3 regions of the Micrococcus sp. TA1 genome follow, and region 2 is predicted to be linked to each of the others. Evidence: riboswitches for the same ligand, from Rfam matches in the RefSeq annotation. Region 2 holds a riboswitch; each other region holds the start of a gene.
What was found. Region 2 has a riboswitch for S-adenosylmethionine ahead of GGQ69_RS13880 (acyl-CoA dehydrogenase family protein). Riboswitches for the same ligand answer to the same signal wherever they lie in the genome.
Positions count from the first base shown of each region.

Region 1: another riboswitch for S-adenosylmethionine. It lies ahead of GGQ69_RS11230 (flavin reductase family protein); the one in region 2 lies ahead of GGQ69_RS13880 (acyl-CoA dehydrogenase family protein).
Region 3: another riboswitch for S-adenosylmethionine. It lies ahead of GGQ69_RS15435 (acyl-CoA dehydrogenase); the one in region 2 lies ahead of GGQ69_RS13880 (acyl-CoA dehydrogenase family protein).

Region 1 is NZ_JACHNW010000001.1:2,549,056-2,552,319, reverse strand. It holds gene GGQ69_RS11240 (hypothetical protein) at 1-559, opposite strand, end outside; gene GGQ69_RS11235 (RNA-binding S4 domain-containing protein) at 784-1,176, opposite strand; gene GGQ69_RS11230 (flavin reductase family protein) at 1,202-1,747, opposite strand; SAM riboswitch class IV at 1,817-1,936, opposite strand; gene hisD (histidinol dehydrogenase) at 2,075-3,264, opposite strand, start outside.
Region 2 is NZ_JACHNW010000003.1:32,971-36,234, reverse strand. It holds gene GGQ69_RS13890 (RNA polymerase sigma factor) at 1-386, shown strand, start outside; gene GGQ69_RS13885 (anti-sigma factor domain-containing protein) at 379-1,242, shown strand; SAM riboswitch class I at 1,308-1,408, shown strand; gene GGQ69_RS13880 (acyl-CoA dehydrogenase family protein) at 1,513-2,841, shown strand; gene GGQ69_RS13875 (MFS transporter) at 2,838-3,264, shown strand, end outside.
Region 3 is NZ_JACHNW010000006.1:12,496-15,759, reverse strand. It holds gene GGQ69_RS15440 (AMP-binding protein) at 1-1,387, shown strand, start outside; SAM riboswitch class IV at 1,608-1,723, shown strand; gene GGQ69_RS15435 (acyl-CoA dehydrogenase) at 1,818-3,230, shown strand; gene GGQ69_RS15430 (acyl-CoA dehydrogenase family protein) at 3,227-3,264, shown strand, end outside.

The DNA.
Region 1 (3,264 bases), on a different contig from region 2:
CGGCGCACCCCGGGTCCGTCAGGGTGCCGTCGCCATCGCCGTCACCGGTGGCCGCTGCCGCGGTCTCGACGAGGCCGTCCGTGCCGTCCGTGCCGGCCTCGATGGTGGCGTCACCGGTGCCGGTGTCCGTGGGTGCCGCGTCACCGGTCCCGGCATCCTGCTGGTCCCCGGCGGCGGCGTCGGTGCAGAGGCCGTCCTGCTCCGCGGGGCCCGCTGCGGGGATCCCCTCGGCCGGTTCCGCGTCGGCGGGACCCGCCTCGGCGCCGACGGGCGGTTCGTCACCCGTCTCCGGGGTGGGCGCCTCGCCGGTACCGGAGGTGAGCGCCTCATCGGTGCCGCCGGCGGGTGCCTCGCCGGTCTCGGCGGGGGCCTCCTCACCGGTTCCGGTGACTGGTTCGGGTGCGGTCTCGACAGTGGCCTCGGCGCCACCGGTCCCGGCCGCACCCTCCACGTCCGCCACCACGATGGTGCTGGCAGGCCCTTCCGCGAGGTCCAGGTCCGTGTCGGCGTGTGCTGCGGGTGCCAGCATCACCGTCGTGACCAGGCCCAGGGCTGCCATCCCGGTGATGGCCGGCGTGCGTCGGTAGAGGGGGGGTCGTGTGCTGCATCAGAAGATCCTTCGTCCGCTGGATCCAGTCCGGGGTGGACTGGTAGCACCCCAACCTATGAGAGGGCTGTGAATGGGGCACTAGTAGGCACTACCCGACGTGCACTGCCGACGACCACGTCATCGGGCGCCGCCCTACTCGGTTTTTGAGTCTGTTTCGGTCCCGCTTCGCTTCCTCAGGGCTGAGGATCCCGGCCGCGGAGCCGGTCCATCTGACGGCGGTCCCGCTTGGTGGGGCGCCCTGCGCCGCGATCGCGCTGGGGGACGGCCAGCAGTTCCCGGGGGATCGGCGGCGGCGAGTGGTCGACGTAGTGGCGCACCGCCTCGGCGGCCCCGACCCGTTTGGCCAGCAGGCCGGTGACCTCCAGGACCCTCTCCCGGCCCGGCTGGCGCAGCCGGATGGTGTCACCGGGCTTGACCGGCTGGGCCGCCTTGGCCGGCTGGCCGTTGAGACGCACGTGGCCGGCCCGGCAGGCCGCCGTCGCCGCCGAGCGGGTCTTGTACATGCGGATGCCCCACAGCCAGGCGTCCAGGCGGACCTGGCTCGGTGGCTGCGGGGCGTTCGGCATGCGGACCAGGATACGGGTGGGCCGGTTACTGGTTGCCCTCGGCGGTGCGCAGGTTGCGGAAGGCCGAACGGTGGAAGACCAGCGGCTCGTGCTCGGAGGAGTGGTCGTGGACGCCGTGGACCTCGAGCAGGACCACGTGGTGGTCGCCGGCCGGGACCTCCGCGTAGACGGAGGTCTCCAGCCACAGCGCGGCGTTGTCCAGGAACAGGGCGCCCCGGTCCGAGGCGCGAACGCCCAGGCCCTCGAAGCGGTCCCCGTCCTTGGAGGCCAACTGGCGGCAGACGTCGGTGTGGCCCTCGGCGAGGATCGAGATCCCGATGCGCTCGGCCCGCTTCAGCCGCGGCCAGGTCCGGGAGGTGTTCTGCACGGCGAAGGACACCAGTGCCGGTTCGAGGGAGACCCCCACCGTGAAGGACGAGGCCACGAGGCCCTCCTTCTGGTCATCGGCGAGGCCGCACAGCGCGGCGACGCCGGAGGGGAAGTGGGAGAAGGCCGAGCGCAGGGTCTGGGCGGACAGGTCGGTGTCCAGGGTGGCGGTGCGGCTCAGGTCGATGGTGGCCAGGGCGGTCATGTGAGTCCTCCGTTCGAGGGCGCATCCACAGTGTGACCTCGGGCGGTGCCCCTCCGGTACCTGCTTCAGACGCGGTACTTGCCCGCCGGCTTGCCCGGAAGGCCGAATCATCACCTGGAGCACCCCACTACTGCGTGAAGAGGGTTGCCGTCCCGCAAGCCAGGGCTGTAACAGCGGGAACTCGTGATTCTGGGTTCAGCGTAACGACGGCCGGGGCGACGGGTCAAAGGCCTTCTGCGGATGTGAACGCCTGTGACGGTGACCTCCGTCACGTGCTGCGGAGCCGGTTGCCGCCGACGCGGGACGGCACCCGGCGGTGACCGGGGGCTACCGGAAACGCCGGGCCACGGCCTCCCCGTGGGCGGGCAGCCCCTCGGCCCCGGCCAGTGCCGAGATGTTCGATGCCAACTCCTTCAACCCGGTCTCGGAGTACCGGATCAGCTGCTGCAGCCGCAGGAAGCTGACCGTGTTCAGCCCCGAGGAGTACCGGGCGGACCCGCCGGTGGGCAGCACGTGGTTGGACCCGGAGGAGTAGTCGCCCAGCGGCACGGGGGAGTACGGTCCCACGAACACGGCCCCGGCGTTGCGGATCCGGCGCGCGGTGGCCAGCGCGTCCACGGTGTGCACCTCCAGGTGCTCGGCGGCGTACGCGTCGGCCACCGCGATGGCCGTGGCCAGGGTGTCCACCACGAGGATCCCGGACTGCGGACCGGTCAGGGCCTGACGGACCTGCTCCTCGTGGAACGACCCCGGCACCTGCTCCTGGACCTGGGTCACCACGTCCCGGGCCAGCTCCGGGGACGTGGTGATGAGCACCGAACCGGCCATCGGGTCGTGCTCGGCCTGGCTGATCAGGTCGGCCGCGACCCACTCCGCGTCCGCCGTGGCATCGGCCAGCACGGCGATCTCGGTGGGACCGGCCTCGGCGTCGATCCCGATGGTCCCGAGCAGCGCCCGCTTGGCCGCGGCCACGTAGATGTTGCCCGGCCCCGTGACCATGTCCACCGGGGCGCACAGGCGCGTGCCGTCGTCGTCGTTCACCCCGTAGGCGAACATGGCCACGGCCTGGGCGCCGCCGGCGGCATAGACCTCGTCCACGCCGAGCAGGGCGCAGGCGGCCAGGATGACGGGGTGCGGCAGGCCGCCGAAGTCCTTCTGCGGCGGGGAGGCCACCGCCAGGGAGGGCACCCCGGCCGCCTGCGCCGGGACCACGTTCATCACCACGGAGGAGGGGTATACCGCGCGTCCGCCGGGCACGTACAGCCCCACCCGGCCCACCGGGACCCAGCGGTTCTCCACGATGGCCCCCTCCCCGAGGTCGACCTCGGACCCGGGCGGCAGCTGCGCGGCGTGCACGGTCCGGGCGCGGGCGATCGACTCCTCCAGTGCGGAGCGGACCTCGGGGTCCAGGGCCTCCAGCGCCTCGGCCAGCGCCGGGGCGGGCACCCGCAACGACGGCGGCCGGATCCCGTCGAAGCGCTCGCCCAGGTCCAGCACGGCCGAGGCGCCGCCGGAGC
Region 2 (3,264 bases):
AGGTGTTCACGCGGGCCTGGCGCTCGCGGGAGACCTACGACCCCACCCGTCCGCTGGGCGGCTGGCTGACCGGGATCACCCGTCGGGTCGTGGCGGACACGTTCGCGGCCCGGGACCGCCAGCGGCAGCTCGTGGACGCGACGTCCGGCCAGCATCAGCGGGAGGACCGGCAACTGTCCGAGCAGGTCGTGGACCGGGTGCTGGTCCATGAGGCCCTGGAGAGGCTCGGTCCGCCCCAGGATGAGATCCTGAGGATGGCCTTCGTCCAGGACCTCCCGCAGGGGCAGATCGCCGAACGGCTGGGAATGCCCCTGGGAACGGTCAAGTCGCATGTCCACCGGGGACTGGCCCGGCTTCGAGCAGCACTGGAGGTGAACGATGGCTGAGACCGCTGAACGGCACCTGACCGAGGAGGACCTGGCCTCGATCGCCGCCGGCCAGGCGCCCGGCCCCGGGGCCGCCGCCCACCTGCGCTCCTGCCCCGACTGCCGCCTGGACCTCGACCGGACCGAGCGCGTGGTGTCCGCGCTCGCGGCACCGGTCAGCCTCCACGAGCCGTCCGCCGACGTGTGGGCGGGCATCGAACGGGAGTTGGGCCTCCGGCAGGATCCCCACGCCGGACCCGGTCTCGCCGCGGTCCCGGGCGCCCCGGAGCCGGCCGGCACGTCCGGCACGTCTGCGGAGACCGCGCCCGGAGGGCACGGTGGCGGGGGGACGCTCGGTGCCGACGACGCCGGCACGGTGAGCTTCCTGCCCCGGACCCAGCGACGCCGGTGGCCCGTCATCACGGCCGCCGCGGCCGCCGGGCTGGTCGTCGGCGCCGTCGGTGCCGCCGTCGTGGCCGGCCTGGTGGGCCAGGGGGACAGCGGGCAGGACACGCCGCCCCAGCCGGTCGCCGTCGGCGAGGCGGTCCTCGCGCCGGTGACGGAGCGGGACGTGGAGGGGCGCGCCGAGATGGTCGCCGAGCCCGACGGCGCCCTGCGCCTGACCGTCGACGTCTCCGAGGGGCCCCAGGAGGGGTACTACGAGGTGTGGCTGCGCGACGAACAGGCCAGCCGGCTGATCTCGCTGGGCACGGTGTCCGGCCAGACCACCACGCTGCCGGTGCCGGACGGCGTCGACCTCGACCGGTTCCCGGTGGTGGACGTCTCCCAGGAGGAATTCGACGGCGACCCCTCGCACAGCGGCGTGACGCTGGCGGCGGGGGCCATGACCCGGTCCGGGGACGCCACCGCGGGGTGACTGTGTGTCCTGACGTGACGTGGGCGACATCCACGCCCCGGGGATCCATTGCTAGGGTGAACCCGTAACCATCCAGAGCGGCTGAGAGACCTGGCTCGACGACGCCGCAGCAACCCGAGGGGATCATCTCCCCAACGACGGGTGCTAAGGCCAGGACCGATGGAGATCCCGGATCTGCAGTCGGTCTGTGCGTCGGCGTCCGCTGCCTGCGCCGGACCAGCCGTTGGCGTGACTGCCGGTAATCCTCGGTGTGACCGGAAGGACCGCCGAATGTCGCAGAGCACGGCCGAGAAGGCCGCCACCACCGAACACCTCTCCCGGCCGGGACCGGAGGCCGGGGCCGCGAACCTCGCCGACGGCCTGCCCGCCTCCTACGCGGGGTTGCGCGAGCACTTCGCCCCGGTCTTCGCCTCGATCGCGGCCGGTGCCCTGGAACGGGACCTGGAGCGCCGGCTGCCCCGGGAGGAGGTCCGCACGCTGGATCGTGCCGGGTTCGGCACCCTGCGGGTCCCGGCCGCCCACGGAGGGCCGGGGGTGAGCATCGAGGACTTCACCCGGCTGCTCATCGACCTGGCCGAGGCCGACTCGAACATCGCCCACCTGTACCGGTCCCACTACGGCTTCGTGGAATCCCTGCGTTTCCTGCCCGGCCGCCTCCAGGACGCCTGGTACCCCCGGGTGCTGGCGGGGGCGACGGTGGGCAACGCGTCCACCGAGAAGGGCGGCAACGCCCTGGGCACCCTGAACACCGTGCTGACCCGGAGCGGGGAGGGCTGGGTGCTCAACGGCCGGAAGTTCTACGCGACCGGATCGATCTTCTCGGACTACACGCGGGTCTCCGCCTCCCTGGACGGCGAGGACGGACGGCGCTTCGCGGTGGTGGCCACGGACGCCCCCGGTGTCACGCTGGAGGACGACTGGGACGGTTTCGGGCAGAAGCTCACCGGCACCGGCACGGCCCTCTTCGAGGACGTCACCGTCCCCGAGGACGCCGTGCTGGACCGTACCGCGGGCAGCGCCGAGGCCGTCCACGAGGCCGCCTTCTTCCAGCTCGTGCTGCTGGCCGTGCTGGCCGGCATCGCCCGGGCCGCCCGCCGGGACACCGTCGCCACCATCGCCACCCGCAAGCGCACCTTCAACACCGGGCTGGGCCTGCCGTTCCGCGAGGACCCGCTGATCCAGGAGGCCACCGGGCGGATCTCCGCCCAGGCCTTCACCGCCGAGGCCACCGTGCTGCACGCCGCGCGGGCCCTCGACGCCGGCATCCAGGCCGCCATCGATGCCGGGGCGAATGTCCCGGAGTTCACCGGCACCCTGCCGGGAGCCCTGTACGAGTCCGAGATCGCCGTCGAGCACGCCCAGGTCACGGTGCCCGAACTGGCACTGGGCGCCGCCCAGGACCTGTTCCTGACCGTGGGTGCCTCCGCGACCTCCACGTCCAAGGGGCTGGACCGGCACTGGCGCAACGCCCAGACCGTGGCCACCCACAACCCGATCGCCTTCCGGGCCCGCGCCCTCGGCGACTACCACATCAACGGCATCCTGCCGGAGGGCCTGAACGCCATCGGCGACGCGAAGACGGCGGGGCCTGCCGCATGAGCGCCCCGACCATCATGACCACCACCTCCACCGGCGAACCCCGGCAGGGACCCGCGCGGGTCTTCGACGGCAAGAAGCGCGTCCTCGCCTCGGCCTTCGCCGGAACCACCATCGAGTGGTACGACTTCTACCTCTACGGCACGGCCGCGGCGCTGGTCTTCAACGTCCAGTTCTTCCCGATGGCCACCGAGCTCGGCGGCATCGTCGCCTCGTTCGCCACGCTCGCCGTCGGCGTGATCGCCCGGCCGCTGGGCGGCATCGTGGCCGGACACCTGGGGGACCGGATCGGCCGCAAGGCCCTGCTGGTGGCCTCGCTGCTGCTGATGGGCGTGGCCTCGACCCTGATCGGGCTGCTGCCCACCTTCGAGGCGATCGGCTGGTGGGCCGTCGTCGGGCTGGTGGTGCTGCGCGTCCTGCAGGGCC
Region 3 (3,264 bases), on a different contig from region 2:
CGTGCCCCTGGCCGGGGGCGTGCTCAGCCCGCTCAACCCGCGGCTGACCGCCCGGGAGCTGGCCTACATCCTGGAGCACTCCGAGGCCCGGGTCGTGTTCGCGGACGGTGACGTCGTGGCCACGGTGCGCGACGTCGTCGGGAACCTCCCGCAGGCCCCCCTGGTGGTCGAGATCGTGGACACCGACGCCGGGCACGCCGGCCCGGTGGACCCCGACGCCGGCTCGCTCACCTACGAGGACTTCCTCGCCCAGGGGTCGGCCGGCCCCGAACTGCCCTGGCGGGTGGCGGACGAGCAGGCACCGATCACCCTGAACTACACCTCCGGCACCACCGGACCGCCCAAGGGCGCGCTCTACACCCACCGCGGCGCGTACCTGGCGGCCGAGGGCGCGGTGTTCCACAACGGCTACACCGGGGCCACGCGCTACCTGTGGACCCTGCCGATGTTCCACTGCAACGGCTGGTGCACCCCGTGGGCCGTGACGTCCGCGGCGGGCACCCACGTCTGTCTGCGGGCCGTGCGGCAGGACGCCATCTGGGACGCGTTCGACCACGAGGGCATCACCCACCTGTGCGGGGCGCCGATCGTGTGCGCCATGATCCACGAGTCCGAGCGCGCCCGCCCCCTGGACCGGGAACTGCGGATGACCACCGCGGGGGCCGCACCGCCGCCGTCGGTCATCGAGGCGCTGGAGTCGCTGAACATCACCCCCGTGCACGTCTACGGGCTGACCGAGGTCTACGGTCCGTTCACCATCTGCGAGCCGCAGCCGGCGTGGGCGCGGTTGCCCGCCGCCGAGCGGGCACGGCTGATGGCCCGGCAGGGCGTGCCCATGGTGCACGCCGGGGAGGTGGCCGTCATGGACGCGGACCTGAACCGGGTGCCCGCCGACGGCGAGACCCTCGGCGAGGTGGTGCTGCGCGGCAACGGCGTGATGAAGGAGTACTTCAAGAATCCCGAGGCCACCGCGGAGGCCTTCCGGGGCGGCTGGTACCACACCGGTGACCTGGGGGTGATGTACCCGGACGGCTACATCCAGCTGATGGACCGGGCCAAGGACATCATCATCTCCGGCGGGGAGAACATCTCCTCCATCGAGGTGGAGGGCGTGCTGCACGCCCACCCGAAGGTCTCCGACGTGGCCGTGGTGGGTGTCCAGGACGACCGGTGGGGTGAGCGCCCGGTGGCGTTCGTGGTGACCGAGGCCGGTGCGCAGGTCACCGCCGACGAGTTGCGGGCCCACTGCCGGCAGGGCCTGGCCGGGTTCAAGGTCCCGGACCGGGTCGAGTTCGTGCAGGAGCTGCCGCGCACCGCCACCGGCAAGATCCGCAAGAACACCCTGCGGGCGCTGCAGGACGGGGACGGCGCCCCGGCGGCGGGCTGAGCCCACCGAGGGGCGGTGGACCGCCCGCACCGGGGGGCGTGCCCCACCCCGTGACGAGGATGCCGTGCCGGCGACGTCACCCGGTGCCGATGTCCTGATGGCGTCATCGGGCGTCATCCGCGGGGTGCGCGAGCGGGACGGGCGGGCTATGTGACCCGCGGTGGCGAAACATGACCCCGACGGTTGGCCCGGCGCAGGCCGCCGCCTACGGTGGCTGCAGAATCACGAGATCCGGTGTCAAGCCCTGGCTGGCCGGACGGCAACCCTCTCTTCCGTAGTGGGGTGCTCCAGGTGATGATTCGGCCCGTACGCGACCGCTGCGGGCAAGTACGGCACCACCTCGGGGGACACCACGCGCGGCCGCGGGCCGGGCATCCCCCGCGCGGCCCGCACGGGCCCCGGGTGCCACGGATGACCGAAAGGCTCCCTCGTGACCCACACCGCCACCCCGCAGGACACCCCAGTCCCCGGTGACGCCCCCCGGGCCGGACTGCCCCGCTTCGAGGAGCTCAGGGCCGCCACCGCCGGGACACCGCCCACGGACGCGCAGCTCAGCGAGCACTTCGCCCCCGTCTTCCGGCTCATCGCCGAAGGGGCCCACCAGCGCGAGCAGGACCACGAACTGGCCTTCGCCGCGATCGAGCACCTGCGCGGCTCGGGATTCACCCGGGTCCGCCTCGCCCGCGACCGCGGCGGGATCGGGGCCAGCCTTCCCCAGCTCACCGGCCTGCTGGTGGACCTGGCCGCCGCGGACTCGAACCTGCCGCAGGCCCTGCACGGGCACTTCATGTTCACCGAGCAGCACCAGAACGAGTCCCAGGGAGCAGTGTCGGAGTGGTGGCTCGCCGAGGTGGCCGCGGGGAGGATCTTCGGCAACGCCCTCGTCGAGTTGCCGCCCTCCGCGGGCAGGCGTCCCGTGCGCTGGGTCGACGTGGACCCGGACACCGCCCAGGCGGCCGCGGCGGTCGGGGACACCGAGATCGCGGAGATCACGGGGGACAAGTTCTACTCCACCGGGGCCGTCTTCGCCGACTACCTGCTGGTGACGGCCACCCGGCCCGGCCGCGAGGACGAGGGACCGATCTTCGCCATCGTGGACGCGAGGGACCGGGGCGTGACGCGCACCGATGACTGGAACGGCTTCGGACAGCGACTCACCGCCTCCGGCACCACCACCTTCGACGACGTCCCCGTGCGTGCGCACCGGACCCAGGAGTTCAACGTCCCCACCGGTGTGCTGGCCTATGCGGTGCTGTGGGTCGTGCTGGCCGCCACGCAGGCCGGCATCGGCGTGGCCGCGCTGTCCTCGATCACGGACTTCGTGCGCGCTCGCCGGCGCACCTACGACCACGCCACCGCCGAGACCCCTGCCGAGGACCCGCTGGTCCACCAGGTCATCGGCTCCGTCTCCGCCAAGGTCTCCGCCGCCCGGCACATCGTGACCGGTGCCGCCGCCGTCGTCGAGGACTCCTACCGGAGCGTGCGCGGCCACCTGGACCTCGAGGACCCGGTGGTGCTGGACGCCCACACCCGCGCCAACGTCGCCCTGTCCGAGGCCACCGTCGTGGTCTCGGAGCTGATCCTCGAGGCCACGAACCAGATCTTCGAGTCCGGTGGCGCCTCCGCCACGGACGCCTCGCGGCACCTGCACCGGCACTGGCTGAACGCCCGCACCGTCGCCAGCCACACCCCGCTGATCTACCGCACCCAGGCGGTCGGGGACCACCGGATCAACGGCACCGTCCCGCCGTTCCACTCCACCGCCCGCAACTCCGACCCGCGGGCCGGCGCCACGGCCGCCGGCGCGGGAGCGCCCACCGCATCCACCACCGAAGGAGCATGATGACCACGACATCCGAACGACGCGCCCCGCTCGC